4 regions of the Janthinobacterium sp. JC611 genome follow, and region 3 is predicted to be linked to each of the others. Evidence: predicted binding sites of a transcription regulator. Region 3 holds the regulator's gene; each other region holds the start of a gene.
The links. Region 3 encodes LexA, which represses DNA repair genes until DNA is damaged. Its sites were predicted from a motif close to ACTGTATNNNNATACAGT; they were not measured.

Region 1 (2,895 bases), on a different contig from region 3:
GCTTAGCGCTACACGCTACTAATGCTGGCAACGCTGCAAAGGTGCTTGGTTTAGACTATGTCGAAGTTGAGGTAGAAGGGCCAGCTGGCACGATTTGGACAAAGCGTGAGCGTAGATACTCGATTATTGATCTTCCGCTAATCTTTGAAAAGCTACAGGACCTTGCGGACAGACGCGCCAAGTATGGCCGCTGAGGTAAATCCCACGGAAACGCAACCACTAGATGGTCTTTCCTCGCAATAACGGACGGCGAAGGATGCTATATCCCATCGAGTCCTCAGTGAAGCGCCTGCTTCTGCGTGCTATAAGTGACCGACGATTGGTGCTTGATGACGAGCAGCGCGTTGACATATCAGAAAACATGGTTTACTTGGCAACGGGTTCGCTGCTACTGCATCGCCTACATTTCCGCTACATTATAAACGGACTGTAAGACCGCGATTTTCAGCGCGGGAATATTTATACGGTAGCAACAGGCCCTTGCCGCCCGGTAGCGTCAATAGTATCTCGTCACCCGGCAGCATCTCTTCATACATCATTTGAATCGCCACAGCTAGTGTAGACAGTCCTGATCCACGGTTCTTGAAAAAGAAAAACCGATGGATCGTGTCTGGGACCTGGGTGTCCTCTCGGCCTCTAAGTGTGCTATCTCGTAGCTGCCAGATCCAACGGCGAGATCGGGTCTGGCTGCCCCTGCCCTGCAGAGAGACTCGCGCGCTCAAGAAAAAGCTGCTTGGACATCGGCGGGCCATCTAGGCTCCTTCGTGCCATCGCAACTGTTAGTTTTAACAATTCAAGAAATTCATGGACCTTGCAGTTTTTGACGCCCTCAGCATATACTGTGTTTATGTACAGTAGTTTTGAGAACGATCAACAACCTCTAGCCAGACGCCATGCTTTCACCTTCCCTTCAACGCACCAGCTCTACCGCATTGGTTAACAGCCCCATGCTGCGTGACGTCTGGCGGGCAAGTGAACTCAGTCGAGGTACAGCCAGCACGGTTACTACCGGTCATAGCATCTTGGATCGTGAGCTTCCTGGCAACGGTTGGCCACTATCGACCTTCACGGAGTTGCTAGTTCAGCAAGCAGGTATCGGGGAAATGCACTTATTGCGGCCAATGCTGGCACAACTGTCGCAACATCGCCGGATCGCCCTGGTGCAGCCGCCGTACTTGCCCAACTCCGCCGCCTGCAAATTCATGGACCTGAGCTGCCCAAACCTGCTCTGGATACGTGCGCCCAGCACCGCCGATGCTCTCTGGTCCACCGAGCAGATCCTGCGCAATGGCAGTTGCGGTGCGGTATTGTTGTGGCAAACGAATATCCGCGACGAAGCATTGCGGCGCCTCAATCTGGCGGCGCAGACAACCGAAACGTTCTTCTGGCTGGTCCGGCCGATGAGCGCTGCGGCCGATGCCTCACCGGCGCCATTGCGCCTGGCTTTGCGCCCCGCCGCAGGTGGCATTTCCACTCACATCATTAAACGGCGTGGCCCACATCATGAGGCGCCACTCTTTATCCCACTGGCTGACATGCCGGCACGTCAACGATTTTTGGACGATCAAAATGCGGTTCTGGTTCAGCGTACACCTCCCACTGTTGCCTCTCGAATGCATCAGGCCGCGCTGGTGTGAACCGGGGCCCTATGCGGTGGTCGAGAAAGGCCGCATCATTGCGGTCTCGCAGCATGCCTATGCCGAAGGGGTACGTATCGGCATGCGCCCTGGCGGCGTGGCGGCCGTCTCGCCGGATACCGTGATCCTGGAGCGCAGCCTTGAGCGCGAACAGATCATGAGCAATGCCGTCGCGCTCGCCCTCCTCCAGTTCACCCCGGAAGTGGCGCATGCCGGCGACTTCAGCCTGCTGCTGGACGTGACCGCCAGCCTTCGACTGTTCAACGGACGCGCTGCCATCGGCCGACGCGTTCGCGCTGCCCTACAAGCGCTTGGGGTGACGGCGCAACTCGGCACGGCGCCGACGGCCATGGGGGCCTGGCTGCTGTCACGCTGGCAACCGGCCAAACGCCAGATCATTCTGCGGCGCACCGTGCACATGCGCTCTCTGGAACGCCAGCTCGACCGCATGCCCTGCGCCTATCTGCCCAGCACGGCGAACCACCTCGAATGGCTGACAGACATTGGGGCAGATCATCTGGCGGCGCTACGACGCCTACCCCGCCCTGGTATCCAGCGCAGGATGAACAAGCACGTGCTCGATGAGCTCGACCGCGCCTATGGGCTCGCTCCTGAACTGTTTGAATGGATCGCCATTCCCGAAACTTTTTCAGCGCGCATCGAGACTTTTGACCGGATCGAACACGCCGATGCCCTGCTGGACGGCGCCACTGGTCTGCTGCAGCAATTTGTCGGATGGCTGGTAGCACGCCAGCAGGCCGTGAGTGTTTTTGTTCTGCTGCTGGAGCACGAGCGCGGCAAGACCGCAATCCCGCCCACGCCGATCGAGATCGGATTGGCAGAGCCGACCTGGCGTGATGAACATCTAATTCGGCTACTGAAGGAGCGTCTGGCGCGCACGGAACTGGTTGCCCCGGTCATCGCCCTGCGCCTGGAGGCGCGTTTGCTCACCGCGATGGCGCCACCGACGCAAGATCTGTTTCCCGAACCAAGCGGCAATCCAGCCGACTACAAACGTCTGCTGGAATTACTCAGTGCCCGTCTTGGCAGCGACAACGTCCTCTGCCCTGTCGAGCATCACGACCATCGGCCGGAGGAAAGCAATGCCTGGGCTGCCGCCACCGAAAAGCACAAGGCGGCTAACACCGAAGATGAGGCTTTTGAGCGCCCGTTCTGGCTGCTACCTAAGCCCATCCCGCTGCTGCTGCGCGGCGAACGTCCCTTCTATGGTTCCCCGCTAAAAATGCTCAAAGGGCCG
Region 2 (2,895 bases), on a different contig from region 3:
GGCAGGATGATGAACTGCGGCAAAATCACGCCCTTGATGATTTCATTCGCCAGCTGGGCGCGTTTTTCCAGCGTCTCGGCCACTTGCACCAGCGCGCGGCTGGGCTCATCGTCGTTGCCGGAAGGCGTGTCGAGATAGCTGAACGCCACGCGCACGGGCGTGCCATGGATGGTGTCGTTGCGAAACAGCACCATGCCGCTGCGGTATTTGTCCGGGTCCTGCGGCGGCGGCAAGTCGCGGTCGCCGTCCAGGTATTCGCCGCGCGGCCCCACCACCAGGTAATACAGGGTGTCGATATCGTCGCCGCGCAGGAAGTCGCGGCCGCTATTCTTGCCGTTCTTTTCCGGCGCGCGGCGCAGCATGGCGCCGTCGGCCTGCTTGACCTGCTGCGTGAGCACCGTCACGCTGTCTTCCAGCGCATGGTCGAACGGCTGATTGGCGATGCCCTTGGCCACCAGGTAGGTGATGGCGATGCTCATCGGCCACAGCAGCAGCAGGGGCGCCAGCATCCAGTCGAGGATTTCGCCGAACAGCGAATGCTCGATGGTGTCATCCTGTTCCGTGGTGGGCGGCTCGAACCAGTCGTCGTCGTCCGCCTCGTCCGCTGGCGCCTCGCGCGCCTTCACTTGCTGGCGGGTCCGCTGGCCGGGCTTGCCGACTCGCCCGCTTCGGCGTTCAGGCGCGCCGCTTCCGAGTATTTTTCCAGGCAATAGCCGAGGCCGCGCACGGTGGCGATGCGCACGCCGCCCACTTCGATCTTCTTGCGCAGGCGGTGCACATATACTTCGATGGCGTTGTTCGACACTTCTTCACCCCATTCGCACAGGTGGTCGACCAGCTGCTCCTTCGACACGAGGCGACCGGTGCGGCCCAGCAGGATTTCCAGCAAGCCCAGTTCGCGCGCCGACAGGTCGAGCATCTGGTCGTGGATGTAGGCGCTGCGCCCCACCTGGTCGTAGCTGAGGGGGCCGTGCTTGATGATGGTGGCGCCGCCGCCGGCGCCGCGGCGCGTCAGGGCGCGCACTCTTGCCTCCAGTTCCGACAGGGCGAACGGCTTGGCCATATAATCATCGGCACCCAGGTCGAGGCCATTCACGCGTTGTTCGATGGAATCGGCGGCCGTCAGGATCAGCACGGGCAGCAGCGAGGCGCGCGCGCGCAGGCGGCGCAGCACTTCCAGGCCGGACATCTTCGGCAGGCCCAGGTCGAGGATCAGCAGGTCGAATTCCTGGGTGGACAGGGCCGTATCGGCTTCCTGCCCCGTCTTGACGTAGTCGATCGCATAACCGGACTGGCGCAGCGAGCGGGTCAGGCCATCGGCCAGCACGCTGTCATCTTCGGCAAGTAAAATACGCATGGTGCACTTCCTATGCTTGCGGCGGTAGAAGCTTGTATTGTGTTTCATTTCCCGCAAGGTGGCGAGTTTTTGTGAAAAACCAGGCTTGTATTGATCTGTTTCAAAACAAATCCACGTTCCGCTTGCATTGATCACTGTTTTTTTATACAGTACTGTCTGTATAAAGAATTTAACCCACTGGCGCTATCGCAGTCTGCAGGATCCCAGTGAATCCGCAACTGTAGAACGGCTGAAAGAACATATGGACGATAAAAAAGCTGTAGTACCCGCATCGGAAAAAGCCAAGGCGCTCGCCGCCGCACTGGCGCAGATCGAGAAGCAGTTTGGCAAAGGTTCGGTCATGCGCATGGATTCCAGCGCCCCGATCGAAGAAGTGCAAGTCGTATCGACCGGTTCGCTCGGCCTCGATATCGCGCTGGGCGTGGGCGGCTTGCCGCGCGGCCGCGTGGTGGAAATCTACGGTCCGGAATCGTCGGGTAAAACCACGCTGACCCTGCAAACCATCGCCGAAATGCAAAAACTGGGCGGCACCTGCGCCTTTATCGATGCCGAGCATGCGCTCGACGTCGGTTACGCGCAAAAGCTGGGCGTGAACCTGCATGAATTGCTGATCTCGCAGCCGGACACGGGCGAGCAGGCGCTGGAAATTTGCGACGCCCTCGTGCGTTCGGGCAGCGTCGACCTCGTCGTCATCGACTCCGTGGCCGCGCTGACGCCACGCGCCGAGATCGAAGGCGATATGGGCGATTCCCTGCCAGGCCTGCAAGCGCGCCTGATGTCGCAAGCCTTGCGCAAGCTGACCGGTTCCATCAACCGCACCAATACCCTGGTCATCTTCATCAACCAGATCCGCATGAAGATCGGCGTGATGTTCGGCAGCCCGGAAACGACCACGGGCGGCAACGCGCTGAAATTCTACGCCTCCGTGCGCCTGGACATCCGCCGCACCGGCTCGATCAAGTCCGGCGATGAAGTGATCGGCAATGAAACCAAGGTCAAGGTCGTCAAGAACAAGATCGCGCCACCGTTCAAGGAAGCGCACTTCGACATCCTGTACGGCGCCGGCACCTCGCGCGAAGGCGAAATCCTGGACCTGGGCTCGGATGCCAAGATCGTGGAAAAATCCGGTTCGTGGTACAGCTACAACGGCGAACGCATCGGCCAGGGCAAGGACAACGCCCGCGCCTTCCTGCAAGAGCGTCCGGCGCTGGCCCGCGAAATCGAAAACAAGGTCCGCGCTTCGCTGGGCGTGCGCGAACTGCCGCCGCTGGCTGCTGAAAAACCGGAAAAAGCGGATAAGGCCGCCGACAAGGCTGCCAAGGCGGAAGCCAAGGCCGCCGAGTAAGCTGCCGTCAGCCGTCATTCACGCTTGTGTATGGTGGCTGGCAAGGTGTGACCATGATCGCCGTCCCGCGCTGTTGCGCCGGGCGGCGATTGTGTTTGGGTGCTGTGATCGTGGAATGAAAGACAAGGTGGGGGTATGGCCGCAGTACAACTAAGCCTGAAGGGCAGGGCGCTACGCTTTCTGTCAATGCGCG
Region 3 (2,895 bases):
GATCGGTGTATGGCAGCAGCGCGAGGAAGCGAGCGCGCTTGATTGCGGTGTCGACTTGGCGCTGGTAGTGCGCTTTGGTACCGGTCAGGCGTGCTGGCATGATCTTGCCGTTTTCCTGGACGAAGTCTTTCAGCGTGTCGACGTCTTTGTAGTCGACTTGCTCAACGTGCGCTGCGGTGAAGCGGCAGAACTTCTTACGTTTGAACAATGGGTTTTGCTGTTTGCGTTTTTCTTTAAGCTTGAGCTTATTTTTGTCGAACTTTTTACCGAATGCCATGTCAGGCTCCTGTATCTAAAATGCGCTAGTCGGGAATGACTGCACTAAAATCAATGATGTGAAACACCAAACTCTTGCTGTTGCGGCTTTTTCTGGCCAGGAAACCCGTGAACTGATAGACCCCGCCCAAGCTTGCCTGGCTGAACCGGCCTGAGATTTCGCCAGCGGCTAGCGCGGCAACTTCAAACTCGGTCAAACGGGCAATCCCTGCTTCCATCTGCTGCGAACTGTGCTGCAATACTGCATTCACAATCGGCAGCCCTGCCGGGGTATAGCGCAATATTTCGCGCTCGGCAATAATAGCGGTCACTTGTAGCTGGTTCAGCGCACGATCCTGGTCAAGAATTAAGCGGCTGCGGCTGGAGCGGCTGCTGGTGCTTCGGTGCGGTGGCTTTTGGCCGCGTCTTCGCGTTGTACCGATTTCATCATCGGCGAAGGAGCTGTTTCAGCTTTCTTCATTTTAACGGTCAGGTGACGCAACACGGCATCATTGAATTTGAATGCTGTTTCCAACTCGACCAGGGTCTCGTTGTCGCATTCGATGTTCAGGCAGATGTAGTGTGCTTTAGGCAGCTTTTGGATCGAGTAAGCCATTTGACGGCGGCCCCAATCTTCCACGCGGTGAACCGAACCGCCGCGGGTGGTTACGCTGGCTTTGTAGCGTTCGATCATCGCGGGCACTTGCTCGCTTTGGTCCGGATGGACGATAAAGACTATTTCATAATGACGCATGCAAACTCCTTCAGGTCGGATTGATAATCGCCCACCCCGGCGTCAAGACGGGTGTGGGAAGGTCAGCCGAAGATTATAACCGCCTTTTGCAAACGTTTCAATCATTCCTTCCACCATGGTCCGAAAAGCCCGTGCGCCGCCCTGCTTTCCTCCCGCGGACAAGTATTTCTTGCGAAATTCGCCGAAAACACGGAAATCCCCTTGCATAGTGGGCGATACTGTACAAAAATACAGACTGTTCATATAGACAGCATTTCAGTATGCACCCACCGCTCATGATCAAGCTGACAGCACGACAAGAACAAATCCTGAACCTGATCAAGGACGCGATTGAAAACACGGGCTTCCCCCCCACCCGTGCCGAAATCGCCAATGAACTGGGTTTCAAATCGGCCAATGCGGCCGAAGAGCATTTGCAGGCCCTGGCCCGCAAGGGCGCGATCGAGATTTCGCCTGGCACCTCGCGCGGCATCCGCCTGATCGGCGCGGCCGCCGAGGCGGCGCCATCGACAGTGCCGGCAGCCCTGCTGATGTCGCTGCCCCTGATCGGCAGAGTCGCGGCCGGCTCCCCCATCCTGGCGCAGGAAAACCTGGAAGCGAGCTACAACGTGGACCCGGCCCTGTTCTCGGCCAAGCCCGACTTCCTGCTGAAGGTGCGCGGCTGGTCCATGCGCGACGCCGGCATCATGGATGGCGACTTATTGGCCGTCAAGAAGGTCGACAGCGCCAAGAATGGCCAGATCGTCGTGGCCCGCATCGGCGACGAAGTCACCGTCAAGCGCTACAAGAAAACGGGTTCCGTCATCGAACTGCTGCCGGAAAACCCCGACTTCAAGGTGATCACCGTATCGCCGGAAGACGAGTTCGCCCTGGAAGGACTGGCTGTCGGCCTGATGCGCAGCTGGCATTAAATTACCGTCCATAAAAAAGGGCCGCGACAGCATGACTGTCGCGGCCCTTTTCACATGGCGCGCGGCTGTTTAGGCATCCAGCGCGTTTTTGAAATCCTCGAGCAAATCGGCTTCATCCTCGATGCCGACGGAGACGCGGATCAGCGATTCGGCGATGCCCATGCTGGCGCGGCGCTCGGCCCCCATCTCGTAGAAAATCGTGTGAGCGACGGGGATGACCAGGGTGCGCGTGTCGCCCAGGTTGCTGGCGGGAATCGCTAAATTGAGGCGGTTGAGGAAATCGAAGCAGTCGATGCCATCCTTCAACTCAAAGCTGAACAGCGAACCATAGCTGCGGAACAACTCCGTCGCCAGCGCGTGCTGCGGATGCGACGCCAGGCCCGGGTAGTGCACGGCGGCCACTCTCGGGTCGGCGGCCAGCATGGTGGCCAGCGCCAGGGCGTTCGAGCAGGTGCGGTCCATGCGCAAGGCCATGGTTTCCGCGCCGACGGCGATATGGTGCGCCGCTTCCGGCCCCAGCGAGGCGCCGAAGTCGCGCAAGCCCTTGGCGCGGATTTGCGCGATGCCCCACTGCGAAGGTGCCGCCTTCTTGTAGTTTTCAAAGATGTTCGGATACCGCGTCCAGTCGAATACGCCCGTGTCCGTCAAGCTGCCGCCCAGCGCATTGCCGTGGCCGCCGATGGATTTCGTCAAGGCATTCACCACCAGGCCCGCGCCCACGGCTTTCGGGCGGAACAAATAGGGCGTCGTCATCGTATTGTCGACGATGTACAGGATGCCCTTCTCGCGGCACAAGTCACCGATTTTTTTCAGGTCGGCGATCTGCGTGCGCGGATTGGCGATGGTTTCGACAAACACGATGCGCGTGGCCGGCGTGATGGCGGTCGCCACGTTGGCCACGTCGGTGGCGTCGACGAAGGACACGGCGATGCCCTGCCCCGTCACCGTTTGCCACAGGCTGTTGGTATTACCAAA
Region 4 (2,895 bases), on a different contig from region 3:
CGCAGCAAGAAATCGGCCTGGTACAGCCGGTGTTCGCGCAGCATCGGCGGCGGCGCCAGCGGCACGCTTGTCGGGCTGTCTGGAATCGGGCTGAAGGCCGAGTAGTACACGCGCTTGAGCTTGTAGCTGCCATACAGGGTCTCGGCCGTGGAGAGGATCTGCCGGTCGTCGCTGGCGTCGGCACCGACGATCATCTGCGTGCTTTGACCGGCAGGCGCGAAGCGGGGCGACTTCGGCTCCTCGGCCTTTTCATCGAGCTTGCGGCGGATGGCGCCCATCGCCAGTTTAATCGTGTGCACGCTCTTTTCCGGCGCCAGTTTCTGCACGCTGTCCTGCGTCGGCAGTTCGATATTCACGCTGAGCCTGTCGGCATAACGGCCCGCCTGCGCGATCAGGGCCGGGTCGGCGTCGGGGATGGTTTTCAGGTGGATGTAGCCGCGGAACTGGTGTACTTCGCGCAACTCGCGCGCCACCTGCACCAGCTGCTCCATCGTGTAGTCGGCCGACCGGATGATGCCGGAACTGAGGAACAGGCCGTCGATGTAGTTGCGCAGGTAAAAGTCGGCCGTCAGCTTGACCACTTCGGCCACGCTAAACCGCGCGCGCGGCACGTTCGAGCTGCGCCGGTTGACGCAGTACTGGCAGTCGTACAGGCAGTAATTGGTCAGCAGGACTTTCAGCAGCGAGACGCAGCGCCCGTCCGGCGTGTAGCTGTGGCAGATGCCCATGCCCGAGGTGGCGCCAAAGCCGTCCTTGCCGATGGAGTCGCGTTTGGGCGCGCCGCTGCTGGCGCAGGAAGCGTCGTACTTGGCCGCGTCGGCCAGGATTTCCAGCTTGTCCGTCAATTCCATGGCTCACCCCGATATACTGTGTTTATATACAGTATATCAGGGAATGCGCCTTGCGCCGTCTTGACTTGCGCGATGGCAGAACGCTATATATCAGTGTATATTACGGTCCTTGTTCACCGTTCACTTACAAGGATACGATCATGCGCCTCACCTCCCTTGCCAAGCTCCTCGGCACCGCCCTGCTGGCCACCGCCGCCACCTCCGCCGTTGCCGGCGAAGTGGTGGTGTCGGCCGCGGCCAGCCTGACGAACGCGTTCAAGGATGCGGCGCAGGGCTACGAGGCGCAGTATCCGGGCAGCAAGGTGTCCCTGAACTTCGCCGCCTCGGGCGTGCTGCTGCAGCAGATCGTCAAGGGCGCGCCCGTGGACGTGTTTGCCTCGGCCGACCAGGAAACCATGGATGCGGCGCAACAGCAGGGCCTCGTGCTGCCGGCCGACCGCCAGGACTTCGTCGGCAACAGCCTGGTGCTGATCGTGCCGCATGACAGCAAGCTGGGCATCAAGAGCCTGGCCGACCTGGCGCACAAGGGCGTGACCCGCGTGGCCATCGCCAACCCGGCCAGCGTGCCCGTCGGCCGTTACTCCGAAGGCGCGCTGAAGAAGGCCAAGCTGTGGGACGCCGTGCAGCCGAAAGCCATCGGCACGCAGAACGTGCGCCAGTCGCTCGACTACGTGGCGCGCGGCGAAGTCGATGCGGGCTTCGTCTACGCCACCGACGCGGCCATCATGAAAGACAAGGTCAACGTGGTGCTGGACGTGCCTTTGGCCTCCCCCGTGCTGTACCCGATCGCCACCATCAAGGGCAGCGGCAACGCGGCCGAAGCGAAGCGCTTCGTCAGCTACCTGCAGACGGCGCCGGCGCAAGCCATCCTCGCCAAATACGGTTTTAAAAAACCATAACGCAACCGCGCCCGCATGGATATCGTCTGGACCGCGCTGGCCCTGTCGCTGAAAGTGGCGGCATGGGCCACGTCGCTCAATTTGCTGCTCGGCATCGGTACGGGCTATCTGCTGGCGCGCACGCGCTTTCCCGGACGCGAGCTGCTCGACGCCCTCTTGACCCTGCCGATGGTGATGCCGCCCACCGTGCTCGGCTATTACCTGCTGGTGCTGCTGGGCCGGCGCGGCACCCTGGGCATCTGGCTGCAAGACAACTTCGGCATCAACCTCATCTTTACGTGGCAGGGCGCCGTGATCGCTTCCACCGTGGTGGCCTTTCCCCTCGTCTTCAAGCCGGCGCGCGCCGCCTTCGAGGCTGTCGACGGCCAGCTGGAGCAGGCCGCCCGCGTGCTGGGCATCTCGGAGCTGGCGATCTTTTTCCGCGTCACGTTACCGCTGGCGTGGCGCGGCATCCTGGCCGGCGTGCTGCTGGGATTCGTGCGCGCGCTGGGCGAGTTTGGCGCCACCCTGATGGTGGCCGGCAGCATCCCCGGCAAGACGCAGACCCTGTCGGTGGCCGTGTATGAAGCCGTACAGGCGGGCCAGGACGACGTGGCCAATACGCTGGTGCTGATCACCTCCTTGGTCTGCATCGTGGTGCTGCTGTCGGCGGGCCGCCTGGCGCCCGGGCGCATCGCGCACAAATGAGGTCCATGATGATGCCCATGCAACTCGACCTCGACATCCGCGCCACCTTGCGCTCCGGCAAACGCCGTTTCGACCTGCAGGTGCAATGCACCTCCGGCAGCCAGCGCATCGCCATGTATGGCCCGTCCGGGGCCGGCAAGAGCATGACCCTGAAAGCCATTGCCGGGCTCTTCACCCCGGACGCAGGCCATATCCGTTTGAATGGCCGCACCCTGTTCGATTCCGCCGCCGGCATCAATTTGCCGCCGCAGCAGCGCAATGTCGCCTACCTGTTCCAGGATTACGCGCTGTTCCCGCACCTGACGGTGCGCCAGAACGTGGGCTTCGGCCTGAGCCGGGGCTGGTTCAACCCGCGCGCGCGGGAAAAATTGCAGAAGGTCGAGCATTGGCTAGCCGCCTTCCACTTGCAGGAACTGGCGCACCAGTATCCCGACGAGTTGTCCGGAGGCCAGCGCCAG

Region 1: imuA (translesion DNA synthesis-associated protein ImuA) is a predicted target of LexA. The motif match lies at 839-856, and genes of this name have one in related genera.
Region 2: recA (recombinase RecA) is a predicted target of LexA. The motif match lies at 1,491-1,508, and genes of this name have one in related genera.
Region 4: J0O65_RS27105 (putative DNA modification/repair radical SAM protein) is a predicted target of LexA. The motif match lies at 867-884, and genes of this name have one in related genera.

The regions. Positions count from the first base shown of each region.
Region 1 covers NZ_JAFLJN010000039.1:5,113-8,007, reverse strand. The annotation lists gene imuA (translesion DNA synthesis-associated protein ImuA) at 948-1,637, shown strand; gene J0O65_RS23750 (Y-family DNA polymerase) at 1,570-2,895, shown strand, end outside.
Region 2 covers NZ_JAFLJN010000001.1:217,868-220,762, reverse strand. The annotation lists gene J0O65_RS00995 (sensor histidine kinase) at 1-626, opposite strand, end outside; gene J0O65_RS00990 (response regulator) at 623-1,357, opposite strand; gene recA (recombinase RecA) at 1,599-2,702, shown strand; gene recX (recombination regulator RecX) at 2,838-2,895, shown strand, end outside.
Region 3 covers NZ_JAFLJN010000081.1:272,072-274,966, reverse strand. The annotation lists gene rpsR (30S ribosomal protein S18) at 1-277, opposite strand, end outside; gene priB (primosomal replication protein N) at 303-602, opposite strand; gene rpsF (30S ribosomal protein S6) at 623-1,009, opposite strand; gene lexA (transcriptional repressor LexA) at 1,285-1,920, shown strand; gene J0O65_RS26630 (cystathionine gamma-synthase family protein) at 1,990-2,895, opposite strand, start outside.
Region 4 covers NZ_JAFLJN010000085.1:72,223-75,117, reverse strand. The annotation lists gene J0O65_RS27105 (putative DNA modification/repair radical SAM protein) at 1-851, opposite strand, end outside; gene modA (molybdate ABC transporter substrate-binding protein) at 992-1,750, shown strand; gene modB (molybdate ABC transporter permease subunit) at 1,766-2,437, shown strand; gene J0O65_RS27090 (sulfate/molybdate ABC transporter ATP-binding protein) at 2,455-2,895, shown strand, end outside.